3 regions of the Streptomyces sp. NPDC029151 genome follow, and region 1 is predicted to be linked to each of the others. Evidence: riboswitches for the same ligand, from Rfam matches in the RefSeq annotation. Region 1 holds a riboswitch; each other region holds the start of a gene.
The links. Region 1 has a riboswitch for cyclic di-AMP ahead of ACZ4VF_RS07215 (M23 family metallopeptidase). Riboswitches for the same ligand answer to the same signal wherever they lie in the genome.
Positions count from the first base shown of each region.

Region 1 (7,293 bases):
GCGTGCAGCGTCGTGAGCGCCCGCGCGCGCTCGGCGTCCCCGCGCGCCACCGCGTCCACGATCGCCCCGTGCTCGGTCCAGGACGCCACAGGGCTCTTCGGTGCCTCCACCGTGTACATCCAGGCGATCTTGTGCCGCAGCTGCGTGAGCATGGAGGTCAGCGAGGGGCTGCCACAGGCCTGGGCGAGCGTCTCGTGGAACCAGCCGCCCAGCGACCGGAGATCCTCGCTGCCGCCCCTCCTGGCCCGCTCCTGACCCAGCCGGACCAGGCCGCGCAGCACCTTCAGATGGGCCTCGGTCCGCCGCTGGGCGGCCCGGGCGGCGGCCAGCGGCTCCAGCAGCATCCGCATCTCCAGCAGGTCGGCGGCCTCCTGCTCGGTCGGCTCGGCCACGCACGCGCCCGCGTGCCGGCGCGTCACGACGAACCCCTCGGCCTCCAGGGTCCGCAGGGCCTCGCGCACGGGGACGCGCGAGACGCCGTACCGGCGGGCCAGGACCTCCTCGGTGAGCCGGCTGCCGCGCCCGTGAACGCCGGCGACGATGTCGTCCCGGATCGCCGTGCACACCGAGTGCGCCGGAATACGCATGACCGACCTCCGCCTCAATCCCCGTGAAACGTCGACGATAGACGTGTACGCCGACGATGGACGCGTGTTCCGTGACTCTATTCCAATGAGCCGGAATTTCCGACGGCAGGCGGTCATCCATGGATATTTTTTGGTCAGCGCACCCGGCGGACACCCCGAAAAACGGCGAAAGCCCCGGCGGTGAGCCGGGGCTTTCGACAGCCGTTTCGGTGGCGTCAGATGTGCACGCCGTGCCCGCGGAGGTAGGCGACCGGGTCGACGTCCGAGCCGTACTCGGGGCTCGTACGCGCCTCGAAGTGCAGGTGCGGGCCGGTGACGTTGCCGGTGGCGCCGGACAGGGCGATCTGCTGGCCCGGGACGACCTTCTGGCCCACCGTGACGCCGATGGACGACAGGTGCCCGTACTGGGTGTACATGCCGTCGGCCATCCGGATCACGACCTGGTTGCCGTACGCGCCGCCCCAGCCGGTGGAGACGACCGTGCCCGAACCCACCGCGTGGACGGCCGTGCCGCTGGCCGCGTGGAAGTCGATGCCGGTGTGCGAGCCGGAGGACCACAGGGAGCTGCTGGCCTGGTAGGCGGTGGAGACGTACGAGTGAGCGATCGGGGCGACGAAGGTGTTCAGCAGCTTGCGCTCCGCCTCGCGGGCGGCACGGGCCTTGGCCGCCCGCACCTCCTCGGCCCGCTTGGCGGCGGCCTTCGCCGCGGCCTCCCGGGCCGCCTTCTGCTCGGCGGCCTGCTGCTGGGCGGCGGCCTGCGCGTCGATCTGCTCGGGGACGTCCTCGGTCATGGTGAGGACGGGGACGAGGCCGGTCTGCTCCGCGGAGTTCTCGGCGGCGAGCGCCGGGGAGGCGGCGAGGGTGCCGATGACGCCGGTGGTGGTGAGGGCCGCGACGCCGGCCGCCTGAGCCGTGGTCCGCTTGACCCGGCCGGGCTTGCGGTGCTTCCCGGTGGCGCACATGAACGCCATGAAGTGGCTGGTCCTTTCCTTCCCTCTCGCCTACCGGGTTAGCTGACGGGTTCGGAGCAGGAAGGTCTCCTACGGGCCCCCTCGCAGCCGCGCGGGCGCCCGATTCACCCCAGGGACGGTGGGTCCCCGGCTCCCCTGGCTCGCGCCGTACGGGGACTCGGCGATGACTGTCCGGTGCCGCGGATGCGGCGCACTGCCTGACGAACAGCCCGGACGACGCTACGGCCGCGCGCTTTCAATCCTCAAACGGATCCGGGTTTTTGTAGCGCATCCCACAGGGCAGACAGGCAACCTCCGCCCCAAAACGGGCATCTGAGGGAACGAGTGGAACAGTGTGGGCCCTGGCGACACTCAGGTCGCCAGGGCCCACGCGCGCGTGCCGCTACTCGGCCGCCACCACGGTCACTTCACCGATGCCGAGCGCCTCCACCGGCGCCTTGATCTGCGCGGCGTCGCCGACGAGGACGGTCACCAGGCGGTCCACCGGGAAGGCGTTCACGACGGCCGCCGTGGCCTCCACCGTGCCCGTGGCGGCCAGCTGCTGGTACAGCGTCGCCTGGAAGTCGTCGGGCAGGTGCTGCTCGACCTGGTCGGCCAGCGTGCTCGCGACGGCCGCCGCGGTCTCGTACTTCAGCGGCGCCACACCGACGAGGTTCTGCACGGCGACGTCCCGCTCGGCGTCGGTCAGGCCCTCCGCCGCGACGGTCCGCAGCACCTTCCACAGGTCGTCCAGCGCCGGGCCGGTGTTCGGCGTGTCCACGGAGCCGCTGATGGCGAGCATCGCCGCACCCGTGCCGTCCGGCGCGGACCTGAGGACCTGCCCGAAGGAGCGCACGCCGTAGGTGTAGCCCTTCTCCTCGCGCAGGACGCGGTCCAGGCGGGAGGTGAGGGTGCCGCCGAGGCAGTACGTGCCGAGCACCTGGGCGGGCCACACGCGGTCGTGCCGGTCGGGACCGATCCGGCCGATGAGCAGCTGCGTCTGGACCGCGCCGGGCCGGTCCACGATGACCACGCGCCCGGTGTCGTCGGCGGTCACCGGCGGCACCGGCCGGGGCTCGCCCGGGGTGCCGGTCCAGGCGCCCAGGGTGTCGCCGAGCAGCTCGTCCAGGTCGATGCCGGTCAGGTCGCCGACGACGACCACGGTGGCCGTGGCGGGCCGCACATGGCGGTCGTAGAAGGCGCGCACGGCCGCCGCGTCGATCTTCTCGACCGTCTCCTCGGTGCCCTGGCGCGGCCGGGACATGCGCGAGGTGGCCGGGAACAGCTCCTTGGACAGTTCCTTGGCGGCGCGGCGGGCGGGGTTGGCCAGCTCGTGCGGGATCTCGTCCAGGCGGTTGCGGACGAGCCGCTCGACCTCGCTCGGGGCGAAGGCGGGCGCGCGCAGGGCGTCGGCGAGCAGGCCGAGGCCCTTGGCCAGACGGGAGGCCGGGACCTCCAGGCCGAGCCGGACGCCGGGGTGGTCGGCGTGGGCGTCCAGGGTGGCGCCCGCACGCTCCAGCTCGGCCGCGAACTCCTCCGCGGAGTGCTTGTCGGTGCCCTCGGAGAAGGCCCGCGCCATGATCGTGGCGACGCCGTCCAGGCCGGCCGGCTCGGCGTCCAGGGGCGCGTCCAGCAGCACCTCGACGGCGACGACCTGCTGGCCGGGGCGGTGGCAGCGGAGCACGGTCAGGCCGTTGTCGAGCGTGCCGCGCTCGGGCGCCGGGAACGCCCACGGCCTGGCCTCGCCCGGCTGCGGCTGGGGGTGGAAGTCCATCGTGGCGAGCTGGGTCACTTGGCCGTCTCCTCGTTCTCGGTCTCGTCGCGGCCCGCCTCCACGGTCGCCTCCTGCTCCGGGTCCTCCGGAACCCCGGCGTCCGGGACTGCCTCCGGGGACTTCGGCTCGTAGACGAGGACCGCGCGGTTGTCGGGCCGCAGACGGGCCCCCGCGACCTCCTTGACCTCCTCCGGCGTCACGTCCAGGACGCGGTCGACGGCGGTCAGGGCGAGCTGCGGGTCGCCGAACAGGACGGCGTACCGGCACAGTTCGTCGGCGCGGCCGGCGACCGTGCCGAGCCGGTCGAGCCACTCGCGCTCCAGCTGGGCCTGGGCGCGCTCCATCTCCTCGGGCGTGGGGCCCTCCGCGGCGAACCGGGCGAGCTCCTCGTCGATGGCGCTCTCGATGACGGGCACCTCGACGTCACCGGAGGTCTTCACGTCCAGCCAGCCCATGGAGGGCGCGCCGGCCAGGCGCAGCAGGCCGAAGCCGGCCGCGACGGCCGTACGGTCGCGGCGCACGAGCCGGTTGTACAGGCGGGAGGACTCGCCGCCGCCGAGGATGGTCAGGGCGAGGTCGGCCGCGTCGCACGCGCGCGTGCCGTCGTGCGGGAGCCGGTAGGCGGCCATCAGGGCGCGTGCCGGTACCTCCTCCACGACGACCTCGCGCTTCTGCTCGCCGATGACGTCCGGGAGGGAGCCGTCGCGGGGGGCGGGCTTGCCGTCGTGGGACGCGATGGAGCCGAAGTACTTCTCGACCCAGGCGAGGGTCTGCCCGGGGTCGATGTCGCCGACCACGGAGAGCACCGCGTTGTTCGGCGCGTAGTAGGTGCGGAAGAACTGGCGGGCGTCCTCCAGGGTGGCCGCGTCCAGGTCCGCCATCGAGCCGATCGGCGTGTGGTGGTAGGGGTGGCCCTCCGGGTAGGAGAGCGCGGTCAGCTTCTCGAAGGCGGTGCCGTACGGCACGTTGTCGTAGCGCTGGCGGCGCTCGTTCTTGACGACGTCCCGCTGGTTCTCCATGGACTCGTCGTCCAGGGCGGCCAGCAGCGAGCCCATGCGGTCGGCCTCCAGCCAGAGCGCCAGCTCCAGCTGGTGGGCGGGCATGGTCTCGAAGTAGTTGGTGCGCTCGAAGCTGGTGGTGCCGTTGAGCGAACCGCCGGCGCCCTGCACCAGCTCGAAGTGGCCGTTGCCCTTCACCTGCGCGGAGCCCTGGAACATCAGGTGCTCGAAGAGGTGAGCCAGGCCGGTACGCCCCTTGACTTCGTGGCGGGAGCCGACGTCGTACCAGAGGCAGACCGCCGCCACCGGGGTCAGGTGGTCCTCGGAGAGCACCACGCGCAGACCGTTGGCCAGGCGGTGCTCGGTCGCTGTCAGGCCCCCGGAGCCTGCCTCGGCTGTGGTCGTGTGACCCATGGGCATGTACGTCCCTTCGCGAGCGGAGGCGGTTGATGGAAACCGCTGTTTTCCTGCCGGTCCTGCCACTGTATGCAAAGCGTGCGGGGGCTTCGCGAAGTTCCCGCGGGACGTACGCCCACAGCGGATCCCGGGGCCCGCCCGAGCGCCCGGGCGGGTCGCGGTCGGGACGCGGTCGGGGCGTGGTCGGGCCGCGGCCGGCTCGCGGCCGCGGATGCAGCCCGGCGCCCCGGCCCGGATGCCTCACGCTTCCCCGGCGCCCCGGCCCGGATGCCTCACGCTTCCCCGGCGCCCCGGCCCGGATGCCTCGCGCTTCCCCGGCGCCCGGTGCCTGCCGCCGCGCGGTCCCCGAGTGACGGGCGCCGGGAAATCCTCCGGTACCGGGTCGCGGCACGGGTTGTCAGTGCCTCGGTCCACAATGGTCCGCGTCAGTTCCGTCCATCCTTTCAGCAAGGAGCCGGCAGCGATGGCCCGCCGCAGCACGAAGACCCCGCCGCCCGACGATTCGTTCGAGGAGAGGATCCTCGACATCGACGTCGTGGACGAGATGCGTGGCTCCTACCTGGAGTACGCGTACTCGGTCATCTACTCGCGCGCCCTGCCGGACGCCCGTGACGGCCTCAAGCCGGTGCACCGCCGGATCGTCTACCAGATGAACGAGATGGGCCTGCGCCCCGACCGCGGCTACGTGAAGTGCGCGCGCGTCGTCGGCGAGGTCATGGGCAAGCTGCACCCGCACGGCGACGCGTCGATCTACGACGCCCTGGTGCGCATGGCGCAGCCGTTCTCCATGCGCGTGCCGCTGGTCGACGGCCACGGCAACTTCGGCTCGCTGGGCAACGACGACCCGCCGGCCGCCATGCGGTACACCGAGTGCCGGATGGCCGAGGCGACGAGCCTGATGACCGAGTCGATCGACGAGGACACGGTCGACTTCGCGCCGAACTACGACGGCCAGGAGCAGGAGCCGGTGGCGCTGCCCGCCGCCTTCCCGAACCTGCTGGTCAACGGCGCCTCGGGCATCGCGGTCGGCATGGCCACGAACATGCCGCCGCACAACCTGCGCGAGGTGATCAACGCCGCGCGCCACCTCATCCGGTTCCCGAACGCCGACCTGGACGCGCTGATGAAGCACGTCCCGGGCCCCGACCTGCCCACGGGCGGCCGGGTCGTCGGCCTGGACGGCATCCGTGACGCGTACGCGACCGGTCGCGGCACCTTCAAGATGCGCGCGACGGTCTCGATCGAGACGGTCACGGCCCGCCGCAAGGGCCTGGTCGTGACCGAACTGCCGTTCACGGTCGGCCCCGAGAAGGTCATCGCGAAGATCAAGGACCTGGTCAACGCGAAGAAGGTCCAGGGCATCGCCGACGTCAAGGACCTCACCGACCGCGAGCACGGCCTGCGCCTGGTCATCGAGATCAAGAACGGCTTCGTGCCGGAGGCGATCCTGGAGCAGCTGTACAAGCTGACCCCCATGGAGGAGTCCTTCGGTATCAACAACGTCGCCCTGGTCGACGGCCAGCCGCTCACCCTGGGTCTGAAGGAGCTGCTGGAGGTCTACCTGGACCACCGCTTCGACGTGGTCCGGCGCCGCAGCGAGTTCCGCCGGGGCAGGAAGCGGGACCGGCTGCACCTGGTCGAGGGCCTGCTGACCGCGCTGGTCGACATCGACGAGGTCATCCGGATCATCCGGTCCAGCGAGAACTCCGCGCAGGCCAAGGAGCGCCTGATGGAGCGCTTCTCGCTGAGCGAGGTGCAGACGCAGTACATCCTCGACACGCCGCTGCGCCGGCTCACCAAGTACGACCGGATCGAGCTGGAGGCGGAGAAGGACAGGCTCACCGCGGAGATCGAGGAGCTGACCCGGATCCTGGAGTCGGACACCGAGCTGCGCAAGCTGGTCTCGGCCGAACTGGCCGCGGTCGCGAAGAAGTTCGGCACCGACCGGCGCACGGTCCTGCTGGAGTCCGGGGCCGCCCCCGTGGCCGCCGTGCCGCTGCAGGTGGCCGACGACCCGTGCCGGGTGCTGCTGTCCTCGACGGGGCTGCTGGCCCGTACGGCGACCGCCGGGCCGTTCCCGGAGGCGACGGCCGCCAAGCGCGTCAAGCACGACGTCATCGTCTCGGCGGTGCCGACGACCGCGCGCGGGGTGATCGGCGCGGTGACCTCGGCGGGCCGGCTGCTGCGGATCAACGTGGTCGATCTGCCGCAGCTGCCCGAGTCGGTGACGGCGCCGAACCTCTCCGGAGGCGCCCCGCTGGCGGAGTTCGTCTCCCTGGAGGACGACGAGACGGTGGTCTGCCTGACCACGCTGGACGAGTCGTCCCCGGGTCTGGCGCTCGGCACCGAGCAGGGTGTCGTCAAGCGGGTGGTGCCCGACTACCCTTCCAACAAGGACGAGTTGGAGGTCATCACCCTCAAGGAGGGTGACCGGATCGTCGGCGCGGTGGAGCTGCGCACCGGCGAGGAGGACCTGGTGTTCATCACGGACGACGCGCAGCTGCTGCGTTTCCAGGCCTCGATCGTCCGTCCGCAGGGCCGCCCTGCGGGCGGCATGGCGGGCATCA
Region 1 is NZ_JBVHWQ010000001.1:1,822,721-1,830,013, forward strand. It holds gene ACZ4VF_RS07210 (GntR family transcriptional regulator) at 1-587, opposite strand, end outside; gene ACZ4VF_RS07215 (M23 family metallopeptidase) at 803-1,558, opposite strand; cyclic di-AMP (ydaO/yuaA leader) riboswitch at 1,571-1,731, opposite strand; gene ACZ4VF_RS07220 (M16 family metallopeptidase) at 1,941-3,329, opposite strand; gene ACZ4VF_RS07225 (M16 family metallopeptidase) at 3,326-4,729, opposite strand; gene ACZ4VF_RS07230 (DNA gyrase/topoisomerase IV subunit A) at 5,190-7,293, shown strand, end outside.

Region 2 (7,293 bases), on a different contig from region 1:
GCGTGCACATCGGGCCCAACGCGGTCCCGGCGCTGGCCCGGGAGGGGTACGGCTGGGGGGTCGTACGGCCCCGGGAGCTGGCCGGGACGCTGGCGTGGCCGGGGTCCTGGGCGATCGCCCGGCGGCACTGGCGGTACGGGGCGGGGGAGCTGCGGCGGTCGGTGTCCAGGGGGGCGTTCCTGGAGGCCGTGCGCAGACTGCTGCCCGGGGTGGAGGCCGGGGACCTGGTACCGGCCCCCGCCGGGGTGCGGGCGCAGGCGGTGCTGCGGGACGGCACGCTGGTCGACGACTTCCTCATCCGTGAGGGGGCGCGGGCGGTGCACGTGCTCAACGCGCCGTCCCCGGCGGCCACGGCGTCCCTGCCGATCGGGAGGGAGGTCGGGCGCCGGGTGCTGGAGATGCTCGGGGACCTCGGCTGAGCGGGTTCCCGCGGAGAGCGCCGTAAAATCTGTCGTACTGTGTCTGACTTTCTCAACGCCCCCGAAGCCGCCTCCGCGGCCCCCCACGCTCCCGGTGCCCCCGTCCGGCACACCCGGGCCAAGGGGGAGCCGCGCTTTCCGGACGGGCCCAAGGCGGATCCCGCCGGGTCGCACTTCGAGCGGCGGATCCGCAGCTTCCAGCCGCGCCGGAGCCGGGTGACGGCCGGGCAGGCCGACGCGCTGCAGCGGCTGTGGCCGCAGTGGGGGCTGGACATCGACGGACAGCGGGTGATCGACCTCGCCGAGCTGTTCGGCAACGACCGTCCCGTGGTGCTGGAGATCGGGTTCGGGATGGGCGAGGCCACCGCGCAGATGGCCGCGGGGGACCCGGACACCAACATCCTCGCCGTCGACGTGCACACCCCCGGCCAGGGAAACCTGCTGGGCCTCGCCGAGCGGAACGGCCTGTCCAACGTCCGGGTCGCCAACGGCGACGCGATCATCCTGCTCCGGGAGATGCTCGGCCCGGACGCGCTGGACGGGCTGCGCGTCTACTTCCCCGACCCCTGGCCGAAGAAGCGGCACCACAAGCGGCGGCTCATCCAGCCCGAGTTCCTCACGCTCGCCGCGACCCGGCTGAGGCCCGGTGCGATCCTGCACTGCGCGACCGACTGGGAGCCGTACGCCGAGCAGATGCTGGACGTGCTCACCGCCCATCCCGATTTCGAGAACACCCGGCCGGACGGCGGTTTCTCCCCGCGTCCCGCGTTCCGTCCGCTGACCCGTTTCGAGGGGCAGGGACTGGACAAGGGTCATGTGGTGAACGACCTGCTGTTCCGGCGCGTACCGCACAGGACCGCCGAGCAGGACCGCTGATCCGCTCCAGCCCCCCGTACCGTCCCCGTTAGGGTCGATGCCGTGGCCACCAGTCCTCCGTTTCCGACGCGTCCCCCGACCCCCGGCGACGGCGTGCTCCGCCACCCGCACTGGTGGCAGCGCAGGTGGGTGCGGTACGGGGCGCTGAGCAGCCTGCTGGCGCTGTCCGGGCTGGTCATCCTCGCCCTGGTACGGCGGCAGACCGGCACCGAGGGCTTCCTCGTCGGGCTCGGTCTGGCCGTGCTGCCCGTGCCCTGGCTGACAGCCGCCTTCCGGTGGCTGGACCGGGTGGATCCGGGCCCCTGGCGGAACCTGGTCTTCTCCTTCGCCTGGGGTGCCTGTGCGGCGGCTCTCATAGCCATCGTGGCCAACAGCTTCGCGACCAAGTGGATAGCCACCTCCACCGCGGACCCGGCGAGCGCCGACACGCTGGGCGCCACCGTGATAGCCCCGATCGTGGAGGAGTCCGCGAAGGCCGCCGCCGTGCTGCTGGTCTTCCTCTTCCGCCGGCGCGACTTCACCGGGATCGTGGACGGCGTGGTGATAGCGGGCGTCACCGCCACCGGGTTCGCGTTCACCGAGAACATCCTCTACCTCGGTACGGCCTTCGGGACCGACCAGCTCACCGGCGACCGCGGCATCGCCTCCGTCACCGCCGCCACCTTCTTCGTGCGCATCGTGATGTCCCCGTTCGCGCACCCCCTCTTCACCGTCCTCACCGGCATCGGCTTCGGCTTCGCCGCGCTGTCCGCCGAGCGGCAGCACGTGCGGCGGGGCCTGCTGCCGGTCTGCGGGCTGCTGCTCGCGATGGGCATGCACGCCTTGTGGAACAGCTCCTCCACCTTCGGCGAGTACGGCTTCCTCGCCGTCTACGGCGCCTTCATGGTGCCCGCGTTCGGGCTGCTCACCTGGCTCGCGATCCGGACCCGGCAGCGGGAGCTGCGGACCGTGCGGGCGGAGCTGTCGGCCTATGTGCCGGCCGGCTGGCTGGGGCCGGCCGAGCCGTTCGCGCTCGGGTCGATGCGGGCGCGGCGCATGGCCCGCGACTACGCCCGGCACCACCACGGGCGCCCGGCGGCGCGGGAGGTCGCGCGGTACGAGGGCTACGCCACCTCGCTCGCGTTCCTCCGGCACCGGGGGCGCAAGGGCAGGTCCGGCGCCGACTTCGTCGTCCGGGAGCGGGAGCTGCTGGACGAGCTGTGGAAGCGCCGGCACCTGGCCGGGCCGGCTCTGGAGTACGCGGCGCGCGCGGCGGTGCCGGTGCGGCCGGTGTACGCGGGGCCGGTGCCCTACGGATACGGGTACGGGTACGGGTACGGCCGTCCGGCGGCTCCGTACCCCGCGTACAACCCCTACCGGTCGTAGCCCCCGGACTTACGCCGACGCCTCCGTCAGCTTGGCCACCTCGGCCTCCGTCAGCTCCAGCTCGGCCACGCCGAGCAGTGCCGGAAGCTGTTCCACCGTGCGCGCCGAGGCGATGGGGGCGGTGACCGTCGGCTGGGCGGCGAGCCAGGCCAGGGCGACCGTGGCGACCGGGGCCTCGTGGGCCGCGGCGACCTCGTCCAGGGCCGTCAGGACCTTCTGGCCGCGCTCGGAGTCGGCGTACTCCTGGGCCCGGCCGGCGCGGGCGCTGTCCACGGTCGTGCCGGGCCGGTACTTGCCGGTGAGGAAGCCCGCGGCGAGGGCGAAGTACGGGACCGCGGCGAGGCCCTCCTGGGCCGCGAGGTCCTGCAGCGGTCCCTCGTAGGTGTCGCGGGAGACCAGGTTGTAGTGGGGCTGGAGGGCGACGTAGCGGGCGAGGCCCTCGCGGTCGGAGAAGTCGAGGGAGGCCTTCAGGCGCTCGGCGCCGATGTTGGAGGCGGCGATGTGCCGGACCTTCCCGGCCTTCACCAGCTCGTCCAGCGCGCCGATGATCTCCTCGACCGGCACCTCCGGCTGGTCGAAGTGGGTGTAGTAGAGGTCGATGTGGTCGGTGCCCAGGCGGCGCAGGGAGGCGTCGGCGGCGGCCTTGATGTTGGCGGCGGACAGCCCCTGGTACTCGGGGTGCTGGCTGACCTTGGTGGCGATCACGACGTCGGAGCGGTTGCCGCGGGCCTTGACCCACTTGCCGATGATCGTCTCGGACTCGCCGCCCTGGTTGCCCTCGATCCAGGCGGAGTAGGCGTCGGCGGTGTCGATGAAGTTGCCGCCGGCCGCCCGGTAGGCGTCCAGGACGGCGAAGGAGGTCTCCTCGTCGGCGGTCCAGCCGAAGACGTTGCCGCCCAGGGAGAGCGGGAAGACCTCGAGGTCGGAACGGCCGAGTGTGCGTAGTGACGTCATACGTCATGTCAACGCCGGCGGCGGATGATCGCATTCCGCCACCGGCGCCGGATTTCGGCGGAGAGGTCGCTCAGGGGGTGAGGCCCTTGCCGCGCAGCCACGCCATCGGGTCGATGCCGGTGGGCTGGCCGCCGGGGTGGACCTCCAGGTGCAGGTGCGGGCCGGTGACGTTGCCGGTGGCGCCGACCCGGCCGATGACCTCGCCGGTGGAGACCTTCTGGCCGGCCTTGACGCTGATCGAGGACTGGTGGCAGAACCACAGCTCGGTGCCGTCGTCCAGGGTGAGGATCGTGCGGTAGCCGTAGGCGCCGGCCCAGCCCGCCTCCGTGATCGTGCCGCTGTGGACCGCCTTGATCAGGGTGCCGGTGGGGGCGGCGAAGTCCAGGCCGGTGTGGTGGCCTGAGGACCACATCGAACCGGCCTGGCCGAAGGTCGAGGTGATCGTGTACGAGGAGGTCGGCAGCGTGTACTGCTCGGCCAGCTTGGCCAGCCGCTCCTGCTCGGCCTTCTTCGCGGCGGCGGCCTCCGCCTTCTCCTTGGCCGCGGCGGCCTTGGCGGCGGCCTGCTTCTCGGCCTTGGCGGCGGCGTCGGCGGCCTGCTTCTCGGCGGTGGCGAGGGCGAGGGCGGTGGCCTTGCTCTCGGCCTGGCCCTGCTGCTGCTCGGCCTGGGCCATGATCCGGTTGCGCAGGGCCTCGCCCGCGTCGGTGCTGTCCTCGCCGTCGGCGGTGGTCACGCCGACGCTGCTCAGCGCGGTGGTGCCGGCTTCGGTGGCCTGGGTGCCGGCGGAGCCGTCGTCGAAGAGGGAGCCGACGGAGGGCAGGTCGGGCAGGGAGATGGAGACCGGCGGCTTGCCGGTGTTGGCGCTGGCCATGCCGCCCGCGCCGACCGCGGCGATGACGCCGACGCCGAGGACGGTGGAGCTGCGCGCGAAGCCGCCGCGCTGCTTGGCGACACGGTGCCGGCCGCGGACCGGGGCGACGGATTCCGCGGTGGGGTTCCACTCCTCCCACGGGCCCTCTTCGGCGCGGTGGGCGACGTAGGCGAACGTCTCATCGTCGCGCTGCGCCGGTATGAACGGGGCTTCGGGGACAGGCCGGTTGGACGCCACGCGGGCGTGCTCCTTTCCTTCCTCCGCCTACCGGGTTAGCTGACGGGTTCGGAGCAGGAAGGTCTCCTACGCGCGTATACCGGTCGTGAACTCCGTGAGTTCACGGTGGCATCCGCGTGATTCACCCCAGAATGGTGGTTCCCCGGCTCCCTTGCGGGATTCGGCGCGTGCGCACGGAGCCGCCTCTTGTGACGGCTGGGACGACCGCGCTGCGTTATCGAACGTTAATAGACCCGACAGTCACTTTCCAAGCCGTTCGACTTGATCATTAAGGTCTGCAACGGCGGATCTATCACCCATTACCCCGTCAAACCGGGCGAGTTGACCCGGTTTCGGCAGCATTCAGGAGTCACTTCGGGTTTTGATGGTGACTCAGATGTTATGCGCACGGCGCTCACCCACTCACCGTCGGTGACGTCCCGCAGGGGACGCCGTACGGCGAGCAGTGCCATGTCGTCGGTCATGCCGCCGCCGGAGTGCCGTCGCACCTCCGCCGCGAGCCGTTCGAGCAGCGCGGCCGGGCCGGGGAAGGTGCGCCCGGCGAGCCGCCGTTCGGGGTCGTAGAAGCGGCCGTGGGCGTCCCGGGCCTCGGACAGGCCGTCGGTGTACAGGAGCAGGGTGGCACCGCCGGGGAAGCCGGCCTCGGCGGCCCGGTCCGGCCACCGGCCCAGCCCCGCCATGCCGAGCGGCAGCGCGGGCTCGCCCGGGACCAGGACGTGCAGGGTGCCGTCGGCGTGCAGCAGCAGCGGCGGCGGGTGGCCGCGGTTGACGATCCGTACGACACCGTCGCCGTGCGGGAGTTCGGCGAGGACCGCCGTGGTGAACCCCTCGAAGGCGTCGATCCCGTCGCGCCGGGTGCCCTCGCGGGCCAGCGCCCGCTCCAGCCGCCCGGCCACCTCCTCCAGCGTCGCCTCCTGCTCGGCCGCCTCCCGGAACGCGCCGATCACCACGGCGACGGCGGCGACCGCGCCCATGCCCTTGCCGCGCACGTCCCCGACGACCAGGCGGACGCCGTGCGGGGTGTCCTGCACCGCGTACAGGTCGCCGCCGATGAACGCGTCCTGCCGTGCCGCCTCGTACCGGGCGGCGATCTCGAAGCCGCCGATCCGGGCGTCGGGGTCCGGCAGGACGGCCCGCTGGGCGGCCTCGGCGATCTCCCGGGCCGAGGCGAGCCTCCGGTCGCCGCGGCGGACGACCCGGTTGATGGCCACGGCCAGCAGGGCGACGGTGGCCACGGTCACCACGTCGGTGAGGGTGCCCACGGCCGGATGGGCCCCCGCGTCGGCGTGCACGGCGTAGGCGGCGGCGAGGGTGGCGAGACCGGTGAGCACGGTGGTGCGCAGTGAGGAGAGGGGCGCGGCGATCAGCGGGGCCGCGGTGAAGAACGGGACGGGGGTGAACTGCTGCGGGGTGAGCAGGCCGTACCCGATCCCGCAGGCGATCAGGAGGGCGGGCAGGGCGCGGGCCTGCGCACGCGGGCTCGGCCGGCGGCGGGCCCGCACCGGCACCGGCCCGCCGCCGAGGCCCGGGGCGGGCACGGGGTCACCGGGGAACCGGCCTCCCGCCCTGGCGTACGGGCTCTCCTCCACCTTTCCAGGGCGCACCGCGTGTCTCCCACATGTCCGACGTGCCTCCAGGTTTCCGGGCCCCGGAGCGGGCGGCTACCGCTGTGGACCGAAAGGGGTGTGCGAGCGGCCCCGCGGATGACGTACACTGGAGTCACAACGACGCGGGGTGGAGCAGCTCGGTAGCTCGCTGGGCTCATAACCCAGAGGTCGCAGGTTCAAATCCTGTCCCCGCTACTGAAGGCTCAGGGCCCGGAATCCCCAGGATTCCGGGCCCTGAGTCGTTCCTGGCCCCCGGCGCCCACAACGCGGCCGGTCGCGGGCGCCCAGGCGCTCACAGCAGGTGGGCGTTCGGCGCCTTGGCGAGATCCTCCAGCTCGGCGAGCACGACCACCTGCGCGCCCGCGGCGGTGAGCACGCCCGTGCCGTCGGCCGAGGCGACGAACGTGTCGGGTTCGCGCCAGGCGGTGACCACCCGGCGCACCCCCGCCCGCAGGATCAGCTCGGCACACGGCGCCGGACGCGACGCACGGCGGGCGCACGGCTCCAGGCTGCTGTACACGGTGGCGCCGGCCAGCCGGGGCTCGCCCGGACCGATCTTGGCGAGGGCCGCCTCCTCCGCGTGGACCGCGGGATCGGCGCCCTCGCGCGAGTGCCCGCGGGCCAGCTCCGTACCGTCGGCGGCGACCACGACCGCGCCGACGCTGAACGCCGTCTCCGAGGGCGGGCACAGCGCGGCGAGCTCGCAGGCGGTGCGCAGCCAGTGGCGGTCGGCGGCGGTGGACAGCGGGCCGGCGCCGGGGGCGGTGGGCACGTACCGCATGAGGACGACGTCCTCGATCCGGCGGGTGTCGAGCAGGCGCAGGCGTCCGGCCTGGTAGCCGCCGGGTCCGAACAGGCGCGGGGCCGCCGGGTCCCCGACGAACAGCGGGGCGAGCACCAGCTGCAGCTCGTCGGCGAGGCCCTGGTGCAGGAGCTGGGTGTGGACCGTTCCGCCGCCCTCGAC
Region 2 is NZ_JBVHWQ010000008.1:19,073-26,365, forward strand. It holds gene lhgO (L-2-hydroxyglutarate oxidase) at 1-419, shown strand, start outside; gene trmB (tRNA (guanosine(46)-N7)-methyltransferase TrmB) at 459-1,295, shown strand; gene ACZ4VF_RS27185 (PrsW family intramembrane metalloprotease) at 1,338-2,660, shown strand; gene ACZ4VF_RS27190 (aldo/keto reductase) at 2,670-3,614, opposite strand; gene ACZ4VF_RS27195 (M23 family metallopeptidase) at 3,685-4,722, opposite strand; cyclic di-AMP (ydaO/yuaA leader) riboswitch at 4,732-4,898, opposite strand; gene ACZ4VF_RS27200 (PP2C family protein-serine/threonine phosphatase) at 5,022-6,326, opposite strand; tRNA gene ACZ4VF_RS27205 (tRNA-Met) at 6,451-6,524, shown strand; gene ACZ4VF_RS27210 (dihydrofolate reductase family protein) at 6,622-7,293, opposite strand, start outside.
Region 2: linked by a shared signal. The riboswitch ahead of ACZ4VF_RS27195 (M23 family metallopeptidase) and the one ahead of ACZ4VF_RS07215 (M23 family metallopeptidase) in region 1 are both predicted to bind cyclic di-AMP.

Region 3 (7,293 bases), on a different contig from region 1:
TGGAGAACGGGGGCTCGGAGACCACATGGCCGTTGATCGCGACGGAGATGCGGAGGTCGTAGCCGCCGGGCTCGGTGCCGGGCGCCGAGTCGTCCAGGTAGGGCAGCAGCGGGTGCGTGCGCTCCGGGGGTGCCACGCGCGCGTGCTCCAGCGCTTCGAGCGGGGTGATCCACGCCGACACGGAGGTGGCGAAGGACTTGCCGAGGAACGGGCCGAGGGGGACGTACTCCCAGGCCTGGACGTCCCGCGCGGACCAGTCGTTCAGCAGGCACAGCCCGAACACGTGCTCCCGGAAGTCGCCGAGCGCGACCGGGTTGCCCAGTCGGGAGGGCACGCCCACGACGAAGCCGACCTCGGCCTCGATGTCCAGCCGGATCGACGGGCCGAAGACGGGCGAGGGGTCGCCGGGGCCCTTGCGCTGCCCGGACGGCCGTACGACGTCGGTGCCCGAGACGACGACCGTGCCGGAGCGGCCGTGGTAGCCGATCGGCAGGTGCTTCCAGTTGGGGGTGAGGGAGTCCTCGGCGTCCGGGCGGAAGATCTGGCCGACGTTGCGGGCGTGGTTCTCCGAGGCGTAGAAGTCGACGTAGTCCGCGACCTCGAACGGCAGGTGCAGGGTCACCTCGGACAGGGGGTGGAACAGCGGCTCGACGGTCTCGCGGTGTGCCGGGTCCGTGATCCAGGAGGTGACGGCGCGCCGTACGTCCGACCAGGTGGAGCGGCCGGCGGCGAGCAGCGGGTTGAGGGTGGGCCGGGCGAGCAGCGCCTGGTGGGGCGAGCCGAGCGCCGCGGCCGTGGCGCCCGCGTCGAGGACGTGGTTCCCGAGCCGGACGCCGATCCTCCGCTCCGTGCTGCCGGAGGGCGAGAACACGCCATAGGGAAGGTTGTGCGGACCGAAGGGGTCGCCCTCGGGGACGTCGAAGGGGGGCATGGGGTGCTGCCTCACTCTCATCCGGGCCATGCACGGCGTGGCGTTCCATGTGATCGGGCCACACGTTACGGCCGACTCGCATGTCTTGGGCAGTGACGCACTCCGGAGAGGTGTTCACCGCGCGCGGCCGTCGCGGTGCACCGGCCTGTCCCGGCCGGCGCATGTGCCGGAGGCACGTGCTCATCCCGGCGTCCGCGAACGCCCTTTGGGGCCGTACGGCGGGTAAGTGCGGGGAAAGACAGGTGAGTCGGCGGGGAACCGTGTCCGTATTCTCTGATCATGGCACCCTCCCCGGCATATGCGCTGATCGCCACTGACCTGGACGGAACGTTGCTGCGTGGCGACGACACCGTCTCCGACCGGTCGCTCGCCGCGCTCGCGCGGGTCGTGCGGGCCGGCGCCCGGCACCTGGTGGTGACGGGCCGCCCGGCGCCGCGGGTGCGGCCGTTACTGGCGGACCTCGGCTGCACGGGGCTCGCGGTGTGCGGACAGGGGGCGCAGGTCTACGACGCCGGGTCACACCGTCTGCTGTGGTCGGTCCGGCTGGACCGGGAGCTGGCCGAGACCGCGCTCGGCAAGATCGAGGCGGAGGTGGGGCAGGTCTACGCGGCGGTCGACCAGGACGGCGTGGACGGGCTCACGCTCATCGAGCCCGGCTACCGGATGCCCCATCCGACGCTGCCCGCGGTAGCCGTCGGCCGGCGGGACGATCTGTGGCGTGAGCCCATCAGCAAGGTGCTGCTGCGGCACGCCTCCCTGTCCGACGACGAGCTGGCGGCGGTGGCCCGCTCGGCGGTGGGTTCGCTGGCGACGGTCACCATGTCGGGTCCGGGGACCGTGGAGCTGCAGCCGAGGGGGGTGACGAAGGCGACCGGGCTGGCACTGGCCGCCGAGCGGCTCGGGGTGGCTGCCGACCGGGCCCTCGCCTTCGGCGACATGCCCAACGACATCCCGATGTTCGACTGGGCCGGGCGCGGTGTCGCGATGGCCAACGCCCACCCCGAACTGAAGGCGGTGGCAGACGAGGTCACCTTGTCGAACGAGGACGACGGGATCGCCGTCGTCCTCGAAGGACTCTTCCCGGCCGACCGGCCGTGACGACCGGCCGTGACGACCGGCCGTGACGACCGGCCGACGGTGACGACGGGCCGGCCGTGACGACCGGCTGTGACGACGGGCCGGCCGTAACGATCGGCCGACGGTGACGACGGGCCGGCGGCGACGGCCGGTCGACCGCGATGACCGACCGCGATGCCCGACCGTGACGCCGACCGACCGGCATATCGGCAGAGAAGGATGCGGCGGCCGGCCGGAGCCGGTCAGTACGCGCCGAAGACGTTGTCGATCGACCCGTACCGCGCGGCCGCGTAGTTGCAGGCGGCGGTGATGTTCGCGACCGGGTCGTAGATGTTGAACGAGGTTCCGGCGACGTGGTACGCGTTGAAGGTGGGGTCGATGACCTGGAGCAGGCCCTTGGACGGGATGCCCTTGGCGGCGTTGGAGTCCCAGAGGTTGATGGCCGCCGGGTTGCCCGAGGACTCGCGGATGATGTTGCGGTAGATGCCGTTGTAGGTGCCCGGGATGTGCTTCTCGGCCATGATCGCGAGCGACTCGCGGATCCAGCCGTCCAGGTTGTCGGGGTATCCGGCGGGGGTGGTGGCCGTCGTGGAGGTGCTGGGAGCCGCGGAGGCGCTGGTCGCGCCGATGAGCGGCAGGGCGAGGACGGCGACGCCGGTGCCGGCGGCGGCGAGGGCGCGGACGAGGCGGCTGTTCCGGGTGCGGCGGTGCTGAACGGCAGCGGGCATGGGGGTGTTCCTCTCCGGCGCCTGCGAGGTGAGCTGTCGGGTTCGGGCGAGGAGGTGCCCGGCCGCGCCCTGGAGAGGCACGGCTTCACCCCGAGCCGTACCGGTACGGCGTGTGCCGACCGGCCCGGCGAGTTACCTGGGGTCCCCCGCTCCTGCCGTACGAATGAGTTCGTCGATGGGTTATGCGGGCGGCGGCAGGATTCGGCGTCCGCCCGACGGCCCGGAACGTATGCGAGAGCACATGTCGGGAACAAGTACCGGATTCATACAACGTGCGATTTGACCTTGATCGACGCCGTATGGGGTGCTTGATCCTTTGCGATTGCCAAGCCTCAACTCGCTTGTGCGGCAAGGGGTCGCGGGGGCTGTGGGGTGCGGCTCGGGCATGCGGGGCGCGTGACCCAATTCACGAAATGGCAAATCGCTTCAAATCGGGCATGGGGGAATAGGGGGATTCGCCCCTAAGGTGGCGGAGAGGGCGGTGTGGAGAGGTTGCGAAACAGTGCCCGTATTGCTGTTAAGTCAATAAATGTCCGTTCTTACTATGTGATCAAGGCCATGCCGGTCGTGGTCCGATGCCGCCCGGGGTGGACCGGTGGGCGCTATCGGTGATCGAAACAGGACCGGATACGCTGACTTGAGTGAGGGCAGCGACCTATCGACAAACCGTGTAATCGCCAGCAGACACCAGCAGACAGGAGACCCCTCGTGACCGTCGTCGGGCCGTTCGGGCTGAGCGTGCGGGACCAGGCTCTGGAAGCCGATGTCCAGGCCGGATTGACGGCTGTCGAGGAAGGCTTGCTCGAAGCCACCAAGAGCGAGGTCCCGTTCATCACGGAGGCCGCGCAGCACCTCGTGCGTGCCGGGGGGAAGCGTTTCCGGCCACTCCTCGTGATGCTCGCCGCCCAGTTCGGCGACCCCTACGCGCCGGGCGTCGTACCGTCGGCCGTGGTCGTGGAACTGACCCACCTGGCCACGCTGTACCACGACGACGTCATGGACGAGGCGGCCGTACGGCGCGGCGTGGACAGCGCCAACACCCGCTGGGGCAACTCCGTCGCCGTCCTCACCGGTGACTTCCTCTTCGCCCGTGCCTCCCAGATCCTCGCCGACCTCGGCCCCGAGGCGGTCCGGGTGCAGGCGCTGGCGTTCGAACGGCTGGTCACCGGTCAGATCCTGGAGACCGCGGGCCCCTCCGACGGCCGTGACCCGGTCGAGCACTACCTGGACGTGCTCGGCGGCAAGACGGGCTCCCTGGTGGCGGTCTCGTGCCGGTTCGGCGCGATGATGTCCGGCGCCGGCGAGCGGGTCGTCGACGTGCTCACCCAGTACGGGGAACGGCTCGGGGTGGCCTTCCAGCTCGCCGACGACGTCCTGGACATCGCCTCCGACTCCCACGAGTCCGGCAAGACCCCGGGCACCGACCTGCGCGAGGGCATCGCGACCCTGCCGGTGCTCCGACTGCGCGAGCGGGCCGCCCGGCTGGGCCTGCCCGAGGACATCGCGCTGTGCGAGCTGCTCGACTCCGACCTCAGCGACGACGCCCGGCACGCGGAGGCGCTGGTCGCGCTGCGCGCGCACCCCGCGCTGGAGCAGGCACGCCGGGACACCGTCCGGTACGCGGAGGAGGCGCGGGCCGCGCTCGCCCCGCTGCCCGAGTGCGACGCCAAGGCGGCCCTGACGGAGCTGTGCGACGCGGTCGTGCACCGCGCCGGCTGACCCGAGTCGGCCAGCCAACGCCGGCGATCACGCCGGCTGATCGAGTCGGCCGAACGAGTCGGCTGGCCATGCCGGCCGACCGTGCCGGCCCACCGGCCCGACCACGCCGCCCCACCGGCCCGACCGTGCCGCCTCACCGGCCCGACCGTGCCGCCTCACCGGCCCGGCCACGCCTACGGGCGCCGGTGTCCCGCGCGACCCCTACGGGTCGGGTGGAGAGTTCGGCGCCGTGTGTCATACCGCAGGTGGACCCGGAGTTGCCTCCGTGGGCTGACGCCTCCTCACGGCCGATTTGGTCAGATGGACACCACGGAAATCACCACTCCTCACCGATTCGGGTGAGAATGGCGGCTCAGGGTGGACCAGTGAACCAGCGGACCAGCGTGAGGGCAGCCGCCGCCGACGACGGAGGTAAGGCACACATGGCACCGTACGAATCCGACGACGCAGTGGGCGCCGCGCAGGACGAGGCGTCGCGCTCCGGCCGGCGCAAGGCCGCCCGGTACGCCGTTCCGGTGGCCGTGGTGGGGGTGGCGGCGGTCACGATCGGGCTGGTCCCGGCGCTCGCCGACTCCGGTGACCCCGACCTGCCGAAGATCAGCGCACAGCAGCTCATCGAGAAGATCGCCAAGTCGGACGTGCAGCAGCTGTCCGGCACCGTGAAGGTCAGCACCGACCTTGGCCTGCCCGACCTCGGCGGCCTGGAGGACGGCCTGCTCTCCGGCGGGGGCCGGGGCGGCTCCGGTGACGGTTCCTCGGCCGACCCGCAGGCCAAGCTCACCGAGCTGGTCTCCGGCACGCACACCCTGCGCGTCGCCGCCGACGGGCCGGACCGGCAGAAGCTCTCCCTGCTGGAGCGCGGCGCCGAGTACAGCCTGATCCACGACGGCAAGGACGTCTGGGGCTACGACAGCAAGAGCAACGAGGTCTACCACTCCACCGCGGCCGGCTCGGGCAAGGACCACCGGGCCGAGCCGCCGGCCACGCCCAAGGACTTCGCCGACGAGGCCCTGAAGGCGGTGGACGACACCACGTCCGTCACCGTCGACGGCACCGCGCAGGTCGCCGGGCGCGACGCCTACAAGCTGCTGATCCAGCCCAAGCAGTCCGGCACCACCGTCGGCGCGATCAGCATCGCCGTGGACGCGAAGACGGGCATGCCGCTGAAGTTCACCCTGACCCCGAGGAGCGGCGGCGCCGCGGTGCTCGACGCGGGCTTCACCCAGGTCTCCTTCGCCAGGCCGGCCGCCTCCGCCTTCGACTTCACCCCGCCCAAGGGCGCGAAGGTCACCGAGAAGAAGGACGAGACCGAGGCGCGCGAGCACGCCCCCGGGCACGGCCGGGGCCCGCAGCACGGCGAGGACTTCGCCGGGGGCCTGAAGGGCGCGGGCGGCCCGACGGTCCTCGGCAAGGGCTGGACGTCGGTGGTGACCGTCGACACCGGCGCCAAGGGCGGCCTGCCCACCGGCTCCCAGGGCGGCGACCTCGGCGGCTTCCTCGGTTCGCTCGGCGAGCGGGTCGACGGGAAGTTCGGCAAGGGCACGGTGTTCTCCACGCGCCTGGTCAACGCCCTGATCACCGAGGACGGCAAGGTCTACGCCGGCGCGGTGACCAAGGACGCCCTGGTGAAGGCGGCCGACGCGGCGAAGTGACCCGTCGGGCACGACGCGTCGGATGATTCGAGGGGAGCCGATGGACGCACCGTCCGCCACGCAGCCGGACCCGGGGGACGCGCCGGCGAGCGTGATCGCCACGCGCGGTCTCACCAAGCGCTACCGCGGCGGACAGCTCGCCGTGGACGGTCTCGACCTGACCGTCCCGGCGGGCAGCGTCTTCGGCTTCCTCGGCCCCAACGGCTCGGGCAAGACCACCACCATCCGCATGCTGATGGGCCTGATCGAGCCGACCGCCGGCACCGCCCGCGTGCTGGGCCTGCCCATGCCCCGCTCGGCGCGCACGGTCCTCCCGCAGGTCGGCGCCCTCATCGAGGGCCCCGCCCTGTACGGCTTCCTGTCCGGCCGGGACAACCTGCTGCGCTACGACGCCGCCGACCCGACCGCCGACCCGCGCACCCGGCGCGCCCGCGTCGCCGCGGCACTGGACCGGGTCGGCCTCGCGGCCGCCGCGGGCAAGAAGGCGAGGGCGTACTCGCTCGGCATGAAGCAGCGCCTGGGGCTGGCCGCCGCGCTGCTCCAGCCGCGCAGACTGCTCGTCCTGGACGAACCCACCAACGGTCTCGACCCGCAGGGCATGCGCGAGATCCGCACGCTGATCAGGGAACTGGCCGCCGACGGCACGACCGTCTTCCTCTCCTCCCACCTCCTGGACGAGATCGAGCAGGTCTGCACCCACGCGGCGGTCATGGCTCAGGGGCGGCTCATCACCCAGGGCGCGGTGGCGGACCTCGCGGCCGGGGCGCGCGGCCGGCTGGTGGTGACCACCCCGGACGGCGCGGAGGCGACCCGCCTGCTGAAGGAACTGGGCGTCGGGGACGTGACCGCCGACGGCGACCGGGTCACCGGCGAACCGCCGGAGCGGGACCTCGCCGAGGTGACCGCGGCCCTGGTCGCCGCGGGCGTCCGGGTACGGGGACTGACGGTCGAACGCGCCTCGCTGGAGGACGCTTTCGTGGCACTGACGGGGGAGGGCTTCGATGTCGCGGGCTGAGGTGCCGGTGGCGGACTCCGGGCGCCGGACGAATCCGCTGTGGGCCCTGGGGCTGCTGCGCAGCGAGCTGGTCACCACCGTCCGCCGATGGCGCACCCTGGCCCTGCTCGGGGTGCTGGCCGCGGTGCCGGTCCTGGTCGGGATCGCGGTCAGGATCGAGACGCGGGGCGG
Region 3 is NZ_JBVHWQ010000004.1:569,454-576,746, reverse strand. It holds gene fahA (fumarylacetoacetase) at 1-931, opposite strand, end outside; gene ACZ4VF_RS19175 (HAD family hydrolase) at 1,211-2,029, shown strand; gene ACZ4VF_RS19170 (transglycosylase SLT domain-containing protein) at 2,251-2,736, opposite strand; cyclic di-AMP (ydaO/yuaA leader) riboswitch at 2,742-2,921, opposite strand; gene ACZ4VF_RS19165 (polyprenyl synthetase family protein) at 3,445-4,455, shown strand; gene ACZ4VF_RS19160 (LolA family protein) at 4,878-6,107, shown strand; gene ACZ4VF_RS19155 (ABC transporter ATP-binding protein) at 6,148-7,122, shown strand; gene ACZ4VF_RS19150 (ABC transporter permease) at 7,109-7,293, shown strand, end outside.
Region 3: linked by a shared signal. The riboswitch ahead of ACZ4VF_RS19170 (transglycosylase SLT domain-containing protein) and the one ahead of ACZ4VF_RS07215 (M23 family metallopeptidase) in region 1 are both predicted to bind cyclic di-AMP.